3 regions of the Acidovorax sp. AC410 genome follow, and region 3 is predicted to be linked to each of the others. Evidence: predicted binding sites of a transcription regulator. Region 3 holds the regulator's gene; each other region holds the start of a gene.

Region 1 (3,260 bases), 2.4 Mb from region 3:
CCGGGGGCAGCAGCGCCATCTGCAACTGGCCGCCGAGCATGGCCGTGGCCACCTGGGGGTAGCCGGGGTAGGGCACATGCACGGGGTTGATGTTGCTGCGCGACTTGAGCAGCTCGGTGCCGATGTGGCCCACGGTGCCCACGCCGGGGGTGCCGTAGCTCCATTTGTCGCCGCCGTTGCGCGCGGCCACGAAGAATTCGCGCGCATCGGCCGTGGCCGGCACGCCAGGCTGGCTCACGGGCGCGGTCAGCACCAGGGGCGAGGTGCCGATCAGGCTCAGCGGTGCCAGGTCCTTGATGGGGTCGTAGGGCACGGCGGGGTTGAGCATCTTGGCGATGGTCATGTTGCCGTTGATCATCAGGCCGATGGTGTGGTCGTCACGCGCCTTGGCCACGGCGTCGGCGCCGATGTTGCCGCCCGCGCCCACCTTGTTCTCCACGATCACCGGCTGGCCCAGCGCCTTGGACAGGGGCTCGGCGATGGTGCGGGCCGTGAGGTCGGGCGAGGAGCCGGCCGGGAAGCCGACGATGATGCGCACCGGCTTGGTCGGCCAGGCCAGGGGGGCTGCTGCTGCTGCAGGCGCTGCTGCGCCAGCGGGTTTGGCTGCCGGCGCTTTTTGCGGGGGCTGTTGGGCGATGGCCCAGGGCGACGACAGGGCAGCGAGCGCGAGGGCCAGGGTGGCACGGCGGGGAACAACAGGGCGTGACAAGAGCATCTCCTTGAAAGTGATCTGCAGCGGCTGCAACGCCAAAGCAAAAGGGCCCCGACGGGGCCCTTTTGTTGGAGGCGCTTTTGCCGCGAAGCAGCGATGTTAACGCGGCCCCTGTGCCAAAGCGTGGCGCTGCTTATGCGTATTCCGCCAGCGCCTTCTTCATCTTCTTCATGGCGGCAACTTCGATCTGGCGGATGCGCTCGGCGCTGACGCCGTAAACGGCTGCCAGCTCGTGCAAGGTCATGCCGCCCGAACCGTCGTCGTTCACCTTGAGCCAGCGCTCTTCCACGATGCGGCGGCTGCGCTCGTCCAGGTCGGACAGGGCGGCAGCGATGCCATCGGTGGCCAGGTAGTCGCGCTGGCGCGATTCGATCATGGCGGTGGGCTCATGGGCGGCGTCGGCCAGGTAGGCAATGGGGCCGAAGGCCTGCTCGCCATCGTCGGAGGGGCTCGGGTCGAGCAGCACATCGCCGCCCGACATGCGGGTTTCCATCTCGATGACTTCCTCACGCTTGACGTTCAACTGCTGCGCGACCGAGTCGATCTCGCTGTCCGACAGCGTGTCACGGTGCGTGGCGGCATCGGCGGCGGCCGCGTCGGCCTTGAAACCCTGCTTCATGGACCGCAGATTGAAGAACAGCTTGCGCTGGGCCTTGGTGGTCGCCACCTTGACCATGCGCCAGTTCTTGAGGATGTACTCGTGGATTTCCGCCTTGATCCAGTGCATGGCGTAGCTCACCAGCCGCACGCCCTGGTCGGGGTCGAAGCGCTTGACGGCCTTCATCAGGCCCACGTTGCCTTCCTGGATCAGGTCGCCGTGCGGCAGGCCATAGCCCAGGTACTGGCGCGAAATGGAGACCACCAGGCGCAGGTGCGACATCACCAGCCGGCCGGCGGCGTCCAGGTCGTTGTTGTCCTTGAGCGCGCGTGCGTACGTCTGCTCTTCCTCGTGGGTGAGCAGGGGCAGGCGGTTGACGGCCGAAATATAGGCGTCCAGGTTGCCCAGCGGGGGCACCAGCGCCCACGGGTTAGCCGGGGCCAAAGTCGTCGTAGCGGTTCCAGATTGAATGTTCATTCCGGGAATCCTTTCCTCTAAGGCATGATATTAGCACTCTCTTGGAGTGAGTGCTAAGGCCGAAGTTCCCATGCCGGGCCTGGGTGTTTGCAGGGGGCGATTTCCGGGGGGTTGGCGCCTGCCGGGTTGCTTACCCGCATCCCAGTCTGTCTGAAAAACCAGTCTATGGGGCTTGCTTTGGGTCGGATGTAGGAGTCCTGCCCAAGGGCATGTCGTGAATTGCGACAGCCGCCGCTTTGCGGGGTGGTGAAGGTGCCCTGGACCTGGGGCCGCCATGGGCCCTGGCGACGGTGGAGGCGCCGGGCCGACAATCGCGTTCGTATTGTGAGTCCTCACTTCGATTGGGCGCAGCCCCATGGGCATGGCCTGGCGCCGCCGGCGTACGGCGGCCTCCGGGGTCACTGGTTTTTCAGGCTGAGCACGGTGCCCTCGGCATCCACCGTGGCGACGGCGGTGTTGGTGACGACGGCATTGAAGGCGTTGGTGCCACGGTATTTCGTGAACACGGTCATTCCGCCATCCGTCACCTTGTAGCGGGTTTCGACATGCTCATAGCTCTTGGGGTTGCGCATGGCCGCCTTGACTGCCGTCTCCACGTTGCGGTGCGCGCCGTTCCACGGGCTGAACTGGGCCTCGTACTTGGCCTTCACGGCGGCGGAGCGCGCCACCTCTTCCTGGAACTTCTTCTCGGCTGCCTGCTGCGTCTCTATCGTCTCGAGCTTGCCCTGGTAGAGCAGGCGGCTGCCGGGCTCTTCCTTGATCAGCGTGCGGTAGATCTGCACCAGCCGGTCGTTGGAGAGGGTGTTCGCATTCTCCAGCTCCAGCTTCATCACCTGCACCTCGGCGCGCGACTGCAGGCGCCCCAGGTCGGGGTCGCGCGTCACCCCCATGAACTTGGTGATGGTGGCGTGGGCTTCGCGCGCCTGGCCTGCTGCGAGCTGGCGTTCCACCTCGGCGATGATCTTCGACTTGTTGGCGGCGTACTCGGCCTCGCGCTCCTTCTTCACCGCTGCAATGCGCGCAGCGGCCTCCTGCTGCTTCGTGGCCTCGTCCTGCAGCCGCTTTTCCTCGGTGGCGCTGCCGAAGCTGCTCATCTGCAGGAACATCAGCACCAGCACGATGCCCACGCTCCAGCCGGGGGAAGGGAAGAGGGGGGTGCGCGCCAGGATCCGTTGGCGGATCGGTGGCAGCAGCAAGACGAGCATGGGGATGAGCAGCAGCCCTGCGGCATAGCCGCCGGATGCGCCCACGCCCCCCAGGGTGCTCAGGCTCGCGAGAATGGCCATGGCATACAGCCCGGCCGCTACCAGAATCGGCTTTGACAGCATCGGAAACAGTCCTCCCTGAATCATTTTGTTGCGCGCGATCATAGTGTGCTATCCCGCAAACAGGTGATACCGATACAACCGATGGATTTGGCGCCATCGCAAGGCGCAAACCGCCCCTGAGCAGGGCAGTCCGCTAACGGCTGGT
Region 2 (3,260 bases), 230 kb from region 3:
GAGTCACCCACGGCTTGCTTGGCACGCAGCAGAGCCACGCCACCACCGGCCACGACGCCTTCTTCCACGGCAGCGCGGGTAGCGTGCAGTGCGTCTTCCACGCGGGCCTTCTTTTCCTTCATTTCGACTTCGGTGGCAGCGCCGACCTTGATCACGGCCACACCGCCGGCCAGCTTGGCCACGCGTTCCTGCAGCTTTTCGCGGTCGTAGTCGGACGTGGCTTCCTCGATCTGCACGCGCACTTGCTTGACGCGGGCTTCGATGTCACCAGCAGCGCCGGCGCCGTCGATGATGATGGTGTTTTCCTTGCCCACTTCGATGCGCTTGGCCTGGCCCAGGTCGGCCAGGGTCACCTTCTCGAGGGTCAGGCCCACTTCTTCGGCGATGACCTTGCCGCCCGTCAGGATGGCGATGTCTTCCAGCATGGCCTTGCGGCGGTCGCCGAAGCCAGGAGCCTTCACGGCCACGACCTTCAGGATGCCGCGGATGGTGTTGACCACCAGCGTCGCCAGGGCTTCGCCTTCGACTTCTTCGGCAATGATCAGCAGCGGACGGCCGGCCTTGGCAACTTGCTCCAGGGTAGGCAGCAGGTCACGGATGTTGCTGATCTTCTTGTCGAACAGCAGCACGAAGGGGTTGTCCAGAATGGCCGATTGCTTTTCTGGGTTGTTGATGAAGTAGGGCGACAGGTAGCCGCGGTCGAACTGCATGCCTTCCACGACGTCCAGTTCGGAGTCGAGGGACTTGCCGTCTTCCACGGTGATCACGCCTTCCTTGCCAACCTTGTCCATGGCGTCAGCGATCAGCTTGCCGATGGTTTCGTCGGAGTTGGCAGAGATCGAGCCGACCTGTGCGATTTCCTTGGAGGTGGTGGTGGGCTTGGAAGCCTTCTTCAGTTCGATCACCAGGGCCGTCACGGCCTTGTCGATACCGCGCTTCAGATCCATCGGGTTGATACCGGCGGCCACGTACTTGAAGCCTTCGCGCACGATGGCCTGGGCCAGCACGGTCGCGGTGGTGGTGCCGTCACCAGCGTTGTCGCTGGTCTTGGAGGCCACTTCCTTCACGAGCTGGGCGCCCATGTTCTGCAGCTTGTCCTTGAGTTCGATTTCCTTGGCCACGGACACGCCGTCCTTGGTCACGGTAGGGGCGCCGAACGAGCGCTCCAGCACCACATTGCGGCCCTTGGGGCCCAGGGTCACCTTGACCGCATTGGCCAGGATGTTCACGCCTTCAACCATGCGTGCGCGGGCTTCGCCGCCGAAAACTACGTCTTTTGCTGCCATTTGGAGCTCCTGAAAATTAACTGAATCAATTACGACTGTCTTGGGGGAGAGGGGAAAGCGCAGCGAGCAGGTGCCAGGCTAGGCGCACGGAGCACAGCAACCGGAACGTACTTCCTGTACGTGAGGATTGCGAGCACCGCGCAGCGACGCATGGCGCCTGCGCAGTAGCTTTACTTCTCCACTACGGCGAACAGGTCGTCTTCCTTCATGACCAGCAGCTCGTCGCCCTTGATCTTGACGGTCTGACCCGAGTACTTGCCGAACAGAACGCGGTCACCGACCTTCACGTTCAGGGCGAGCAGTTCGCCCTTGTCGTTCTTCTTGCCGGGGCCGACGGCCAGCACTTCACCTTGATCGGGCTTTTCAGCGGCGTTGTCGGGGATCACGATGCCGGAGGCGGTCGTGGTTTCGCTTTCGATACGCTTGACGATCACGCGATCGTGCAGGGGGCGAAGGTTCATTGCATTGCTCCTGGTTCAAAAATTACCGACAGTACGCAGCGCCTGGAAAAGCCAGTCGCTGCCAAACTTCATCCAGCAAGGGGTGTTAGCACTCCATTGCAGTGAGTGCTAATGATACGGGCATTTGTTGCCGTTTCAAGACATGGGGGTGATTGGAAGATGTCAAACACGCATCCGGTTGTGAGGACCGCCACCGTCGAATGGGGATTTCGTAACTAATTGTGTCGGTTGCCGCGTGGTCTACCCGAAGCTACCAGCGGACAGGTCCAGGATCTCCAGGCGAAAAAAAGGGCCCGCGAAGGGGCCCGAATCCTTGGAGGTGCCAATTGTTCGCGGGGTGCACCAGCCGCCTTGCCGACGCGGCGCCGGCTAGCCCATCAGGCTGCCGCGGATCTCGGAGACCGGCAGGTGTTCCTTGCGCGGCAGAAGGTCGGTCTCCGCCGTTCCCATGTGCAGGCGTGCCAGGTAGACCTCGGGGTCGAACTCCACGCCGATCGGATTGGTCTCGAAATGGGGACCGTTCATGAAGCCGTTGGCGTCGTCGTTGGTCGTGAAGCAGTCGGCCTGGAATTCCATCTGGTTGCCATCAGGGTCGGCGTAGTAGATGGAGACCGTCACGCCATGGTGGATGCACCAATACGGCAGAACGCCCCGGGCCTTGAGTTCGGCGTACTTGGCGAGCAGCTCGGTCAGGCTCTGGAAGCCATAGGCCACATGGTCCACGCCGGGCTGCCCGCGCGGCGCGCGGTCCTGGGAGTCGCCCTTGATGATGCCCAGGTTGAGCAGCGCGACGCGGTGGTGCTCGTCATCGTAGGTGACGAAAGCGATCACGGGGTTCTGGTACTGGACATGGCCGCCGAACACGGTCACGTACCACTGCAGCATCTGCTCGAAGCGGTAGGTGCGGTACACGACATGCGCGAACGAGCGGGGGCGTATGGTATCGGTCATGGACAACTCCTGAAAGAAGAGAGAGGGGGCTCAGACCACCCGCTGCGTCTGGGTGCCGAGCGGGCCGGCGGATAGCGCCATCACGTCGCCACGGCGCAGGAACACGGGGTTGGGCTTCATGCCCAGGCCCACGCCTTCGGGTGTGCCGGTGATCACCACGTCGCCCGGCAGCAGCGTCATGAACTGGCTCAGGTGCGAGACCACCTCGGCCACGCCGAAGATCATGTCGGAGGTGTTGCTGCGCTGGCGCAGCTCGCCGTTGACCCTGAGTTCCAGGGGGATGGCCTGCGGGTCGGGCAGTTCGTCGGCGGTGACCAGCCATGGACCGATCGGGCCGAAGCCGTCGAAGCTCTTGCCTTTGCCCCACTGGCCGCCGCGCTTGATCTGCCAGTCGCGCTCGGACACGTCGTTGGCCAGGCAGTAGCCGGCCACGTGCGCCAGCGCGCGCTCGACCGGCACCTGCCGTGCCAGCGTGCCGATCACGAACGCCAGCTCGATCTCCCAGTCGCCGGCCTCAGAGCCCGGGGGCAGGGTGATGTCGTCGTTGGGCCCGGCGATCGAG
Region 3 (3,260 bases):
CTTGGGTGACCAGGCGCGCAAACGAGGTGTCGATGCGCTCGCCCGTCTGTGCAGCCTGGTATTCGCTGCCACTCAGGGCTGCGGCACGGGTCGGCTCCTTGCCGTAGCGCAACACGAAGGCCGACTGGGTGCCTTGGGCCGCATAGCCCGAGAACAGGAACGAACGGGTTCCTGCGGGGATGAAGATCTTGAATTCCTGGTTCTGCATCTGGAAACCGGTGAATTCAGGCAGGGAGAGGGAACCACCGCCAGGGAAGGCGCAGCCGCCGGTACCAAAACCGATGGCGCAACCCGTCACCCCGGTAGGCGCGTACTGCTCCTTGAAGCCAACCTTGGTATCGAAGGTGTAATTGAAACTGCCGGGTGCCGGAGGCAGGGCAATCTTGTGCGCCGACTGGTGCATCGAAACGAAATTTGCTGCCTGGGCAAAGGTGGTCACTGCCGCTAAGAACAAAACAATTAGATACCGCATTGAATGGACTCCAAAAACAAAAATGGCCGAGCAGTGTCGGCAGGCTTCCTCCAGCAAAGCCCACCACCCTTTGGGTGAAAGTAGCGCAGACCAGGACGGCCCCGACCCTGCGTCCTGCACACTGGCACCCGGCGCCTGCACACCCCGATGGCCTCAGGGCTTGCAAGAAGCGTGACATTGCGTGTCTTCAAATGGTATCGATGGCCCGATGTCAATGCAGTGACGTGGCGCACAAGTTACATGCTGACACCCGGTCGCGGCAAATGCCTACAGACATGCGTAGTTTGACAGTGCTGGCCTTGAAAAGGGGCAAGACCGACTTCCCATGAAGGGTTTCCACGCGCGCCAGGAGCTCACAGGGGCGTGGCCCAGGGCGCAACGATGTAAAGGCACATCGCTTCAACTGTTGCGGCAGAACGTGACAGCTATCGACGAGAGAGCGTCAAAGCCATTGGCATGGCATTGGGCCATCTGGCCGACTTTTGTGGATTTGCTGCAAAAACAAGCGCAAATCATCCAGGCTGTATATGGTAGGGCGTGAGGGACTTGAACCCGCGACCAAAGGATTATGAGTCCTCTGCTCTAACCAACTGAGCTAACGCCCCGTGTACCTGACCGAAGATGGGGCACGCGGTATTGTAGGGTGTATCCAGGGGCTCAGCGCCGGTGGCTGAGCGCGTTGGACACCAGCTTGGAGGTGATGTCCACAATCTGGATCATGCGGTCGTAGGGCATGCGCGTGGGGCCGATCACGCCCAGCGTGCCGACAACCTTGCCATCCACCTCGTAGGGGGAGCTCACGATGGAGAGTTCCTCGAAGGGCACGACCTGGCTTTCGCCGCCGATGTAGATGCGCACGCCCTCGGCCTGGCTGGAAAAATCCATCAGGCGCAGGATCTGCGTTTTCTGCTCGAAGAGGTCGAAAGCGCGGCGCAGGTTGCCCATGTCGCTGGAGAAATCGCTCACCGACAGCAGGTTGCGCTCGCCGGAGATGACCACCTCGTCCTGCGCCTCGCCCTCCGAGCCCACGTTGACGGCCGCCTGCATCAGCGTGCCGATCTCGCCGCGCAGCGCGTCCACCTCGGACTTGAGGCGCTCGCGCACCTGCTCCATCGCCAGGCCGGCGTAGTTGGCATTGAGAAAATTGGCCGCCTCGATCAGTTGCGACTGCGAGTGGTCGATGTCCGTGAAGATCACACGGTTCTGCACATCGCCCTCGGGCGAGACGATGATCACCAGGAAGCGCCGCTCCGACAGCCGGAGGAATTCGATGTGCCGGAAAACCGAGGTGCGCCGTGGCGCCATCACCACACCCACGAACTGCGACAGGTTGGACAGCAGGTTGGCGGCATTGGCAATCACCTTCTGCGGCTGCTCGGGCGCCAGCGGGGGTGAAATCAAAGGGTCACGCTGCACGGTCAACATGGTGTCCACGAACAGCCGATAGCCTCTGGCCGTGGGAATGCGCCCGGCCGAGGTGTGCGGGCTGGCGATCAGGCCCAGCTCTTCGAGGTCGGCCATCACGTTGCGGATGGTCGCCGGCGACAGGTCCATGCCGGAGGCGCGCGAGAGCGTGCGCGAGCCGACGGGCTGCCCATCGGCTATGTAGCGCTCCACGAGCGCTTTGAGCAACAACTTGGCGCGGTCATCGAGCATGCGGTCGATTTTAATGAGGGAAGTGGGTGATCCCCTGTCGGGTTTCGTCTATCGTTGTACGGAGAAGTCCGCATGGGATGCACTAGCATTAAACACCGAGCCCGGTTGGGGCGGCCCGCACTGTGCCTTCCCGCGACGAACTGCGGCGCGCGCAAGGCCCCGCCCAGGCCCGGTGTTCCTACAACAATGATGTAATTTGACGATGACCTCCAATTTCCGCCACGTAGCGCTCATCGGCAAGTACCAGCAGGCATCGGCTACCGGCGCCTCCTCCATGACCGAAAGCTCGCGCCAGGCCCTGCAGGACATCGCCCAGTTCCTGCAAGGCCAGGGCTGCACCGTGGTACTGGAGGCCGAAACCGCCGCCAACACCGGTCTGTCCGGCTACCCCGCGATGGACGTGGACACCATCGGCGCGCGCTGCGACCTGGGCCTGGTGGTGGGCGGCGACGGCACCATGCTGGGCATAGGCCGGCAGCTGGCGCGCCACAAGACGCCGCTGATCGGCATCAACCAGGGGCGGCTGGGCTTCATCACCGACATCCCCTTCGGCACCTACCAGACCACCCTGCCCCCGATGCTGCAGGGCGAGTACGAGGAGGACCTGCGCCCGCTGATGCATGCCCGCGTGGTGCGCGACGGCCAGGTGGTCTTCGAGGCGCTGGCCATGAACGACGTGGTCGTGAACCGGGGCGCCACCTCGGGCATGGTGGAGTTGCGCGTGGAGGTGGGTGGCCGCTTCGTGGCCAACCAGCGGGCCGACGGCCTGATCATCGCCTCGCCCACGGGCTCGACGGCCTATGCATTGTCGGCCGGCGGCCCCATGCTGCACCCGTCCATTCCCGGCTGGGTGCTGGTGCCCATCGCGCCGCACACCCTGTCCAACCGGCCCATCGTGCTCTCGGACGCAACGGAGATCGCCGTCGAGGTGGTCAGCGGCCGCGACGTGAGCGCCAATTTCGACATGCAGTCGCTGGCCTCGCTGCTGCACGGCGACCGCATCCTGGTGCAGCGCTCCGAGCACTGCGTGCGCTTCCTGCACCCACTGGGCTGGAACTACTTCGCCACCCTGCGCAAGAAGCTGCGCTGGAACGAAGGGGGCTCCTGACCATGGCCTTGAGGCGCATCACCC

What was found. The regulator HrcA, encoded in region 3, represses chaperone genes, less so after heat shock. The targets are predictions, from matches to a motif close to TTAGCACTCNNNNNNNNNGAGTGCTAA.
Region 1: a site for HrcA is predicted at 1,818-1,844, ahead of rpoH (RNA polymerase sigma factor RpoH). Genes of this name have one in related genera too.
Region 2: a site for HrcA is predicted at 1,833-1,859, ahead of AC0IZS_RS13620 (co-chaperone GroES). Genes of this name have one in related genera too.

What each region holds. Positions count from the first base shown of each region.
Region 1 is NZ_CEEDCG010000001.1:708,663-711,922, reverse strand. It holds gene AC0IZS_RS03190 (Bug family tripartite tricarboxylate transporter substrate binding protein) at 1-715, opposite strand, end outside; gene rpoH (RNA polymerase sigma factor RpoH) at 846-1,787, opposite strand; gene AC0IZS_RS03180 (hypothetical protein) at 2,186-3,115, opposite strand; gene AC0IZS_RS03175 (LysR family transcriptional regulator) at 3,249-3,260, opposite strand, start outside.
Region 2 is NZ_CEEDCG010000001.1:2,926,114-2,929,373, forward strand. It holds gene groL (chaperonin GroEL) at 1-1,286, opposite strand, end outside; gene AC0IZS_RS13620 (co-chaperone GroES) at 1,457-1,747, opposite strand; gene AC0IZS_RS13625 (VOC family protein) at 2,117-2,698, opposite strand; gene AC0IZS_RS13630 (fumarylacetoacetate hydrolase family protein) at 2,729-3,260, opposite strand, start outside.
Region 3 is NZ_CEEDCG010000001.1:3,153,856-3,157,115, reverse strand. It holds gene AC0IZS_RS14705 (hypothetical protein) at 1-403, opposite strand, end outside; tRNA gene AC0IZS_RS14700 (tRNA-Ile) at 1,001-1,077, opposite strand; gene hrcA (heat-inducible transcriptional repressor HrcA) at 1,130-2,128, opposite strand; gene AC0IZS_RS14690 (NAD kinase) at 2,331-3,236, shown strand; gene recN (DNA repair protein RecN) at 3,239-3,260, shown strand, end outside.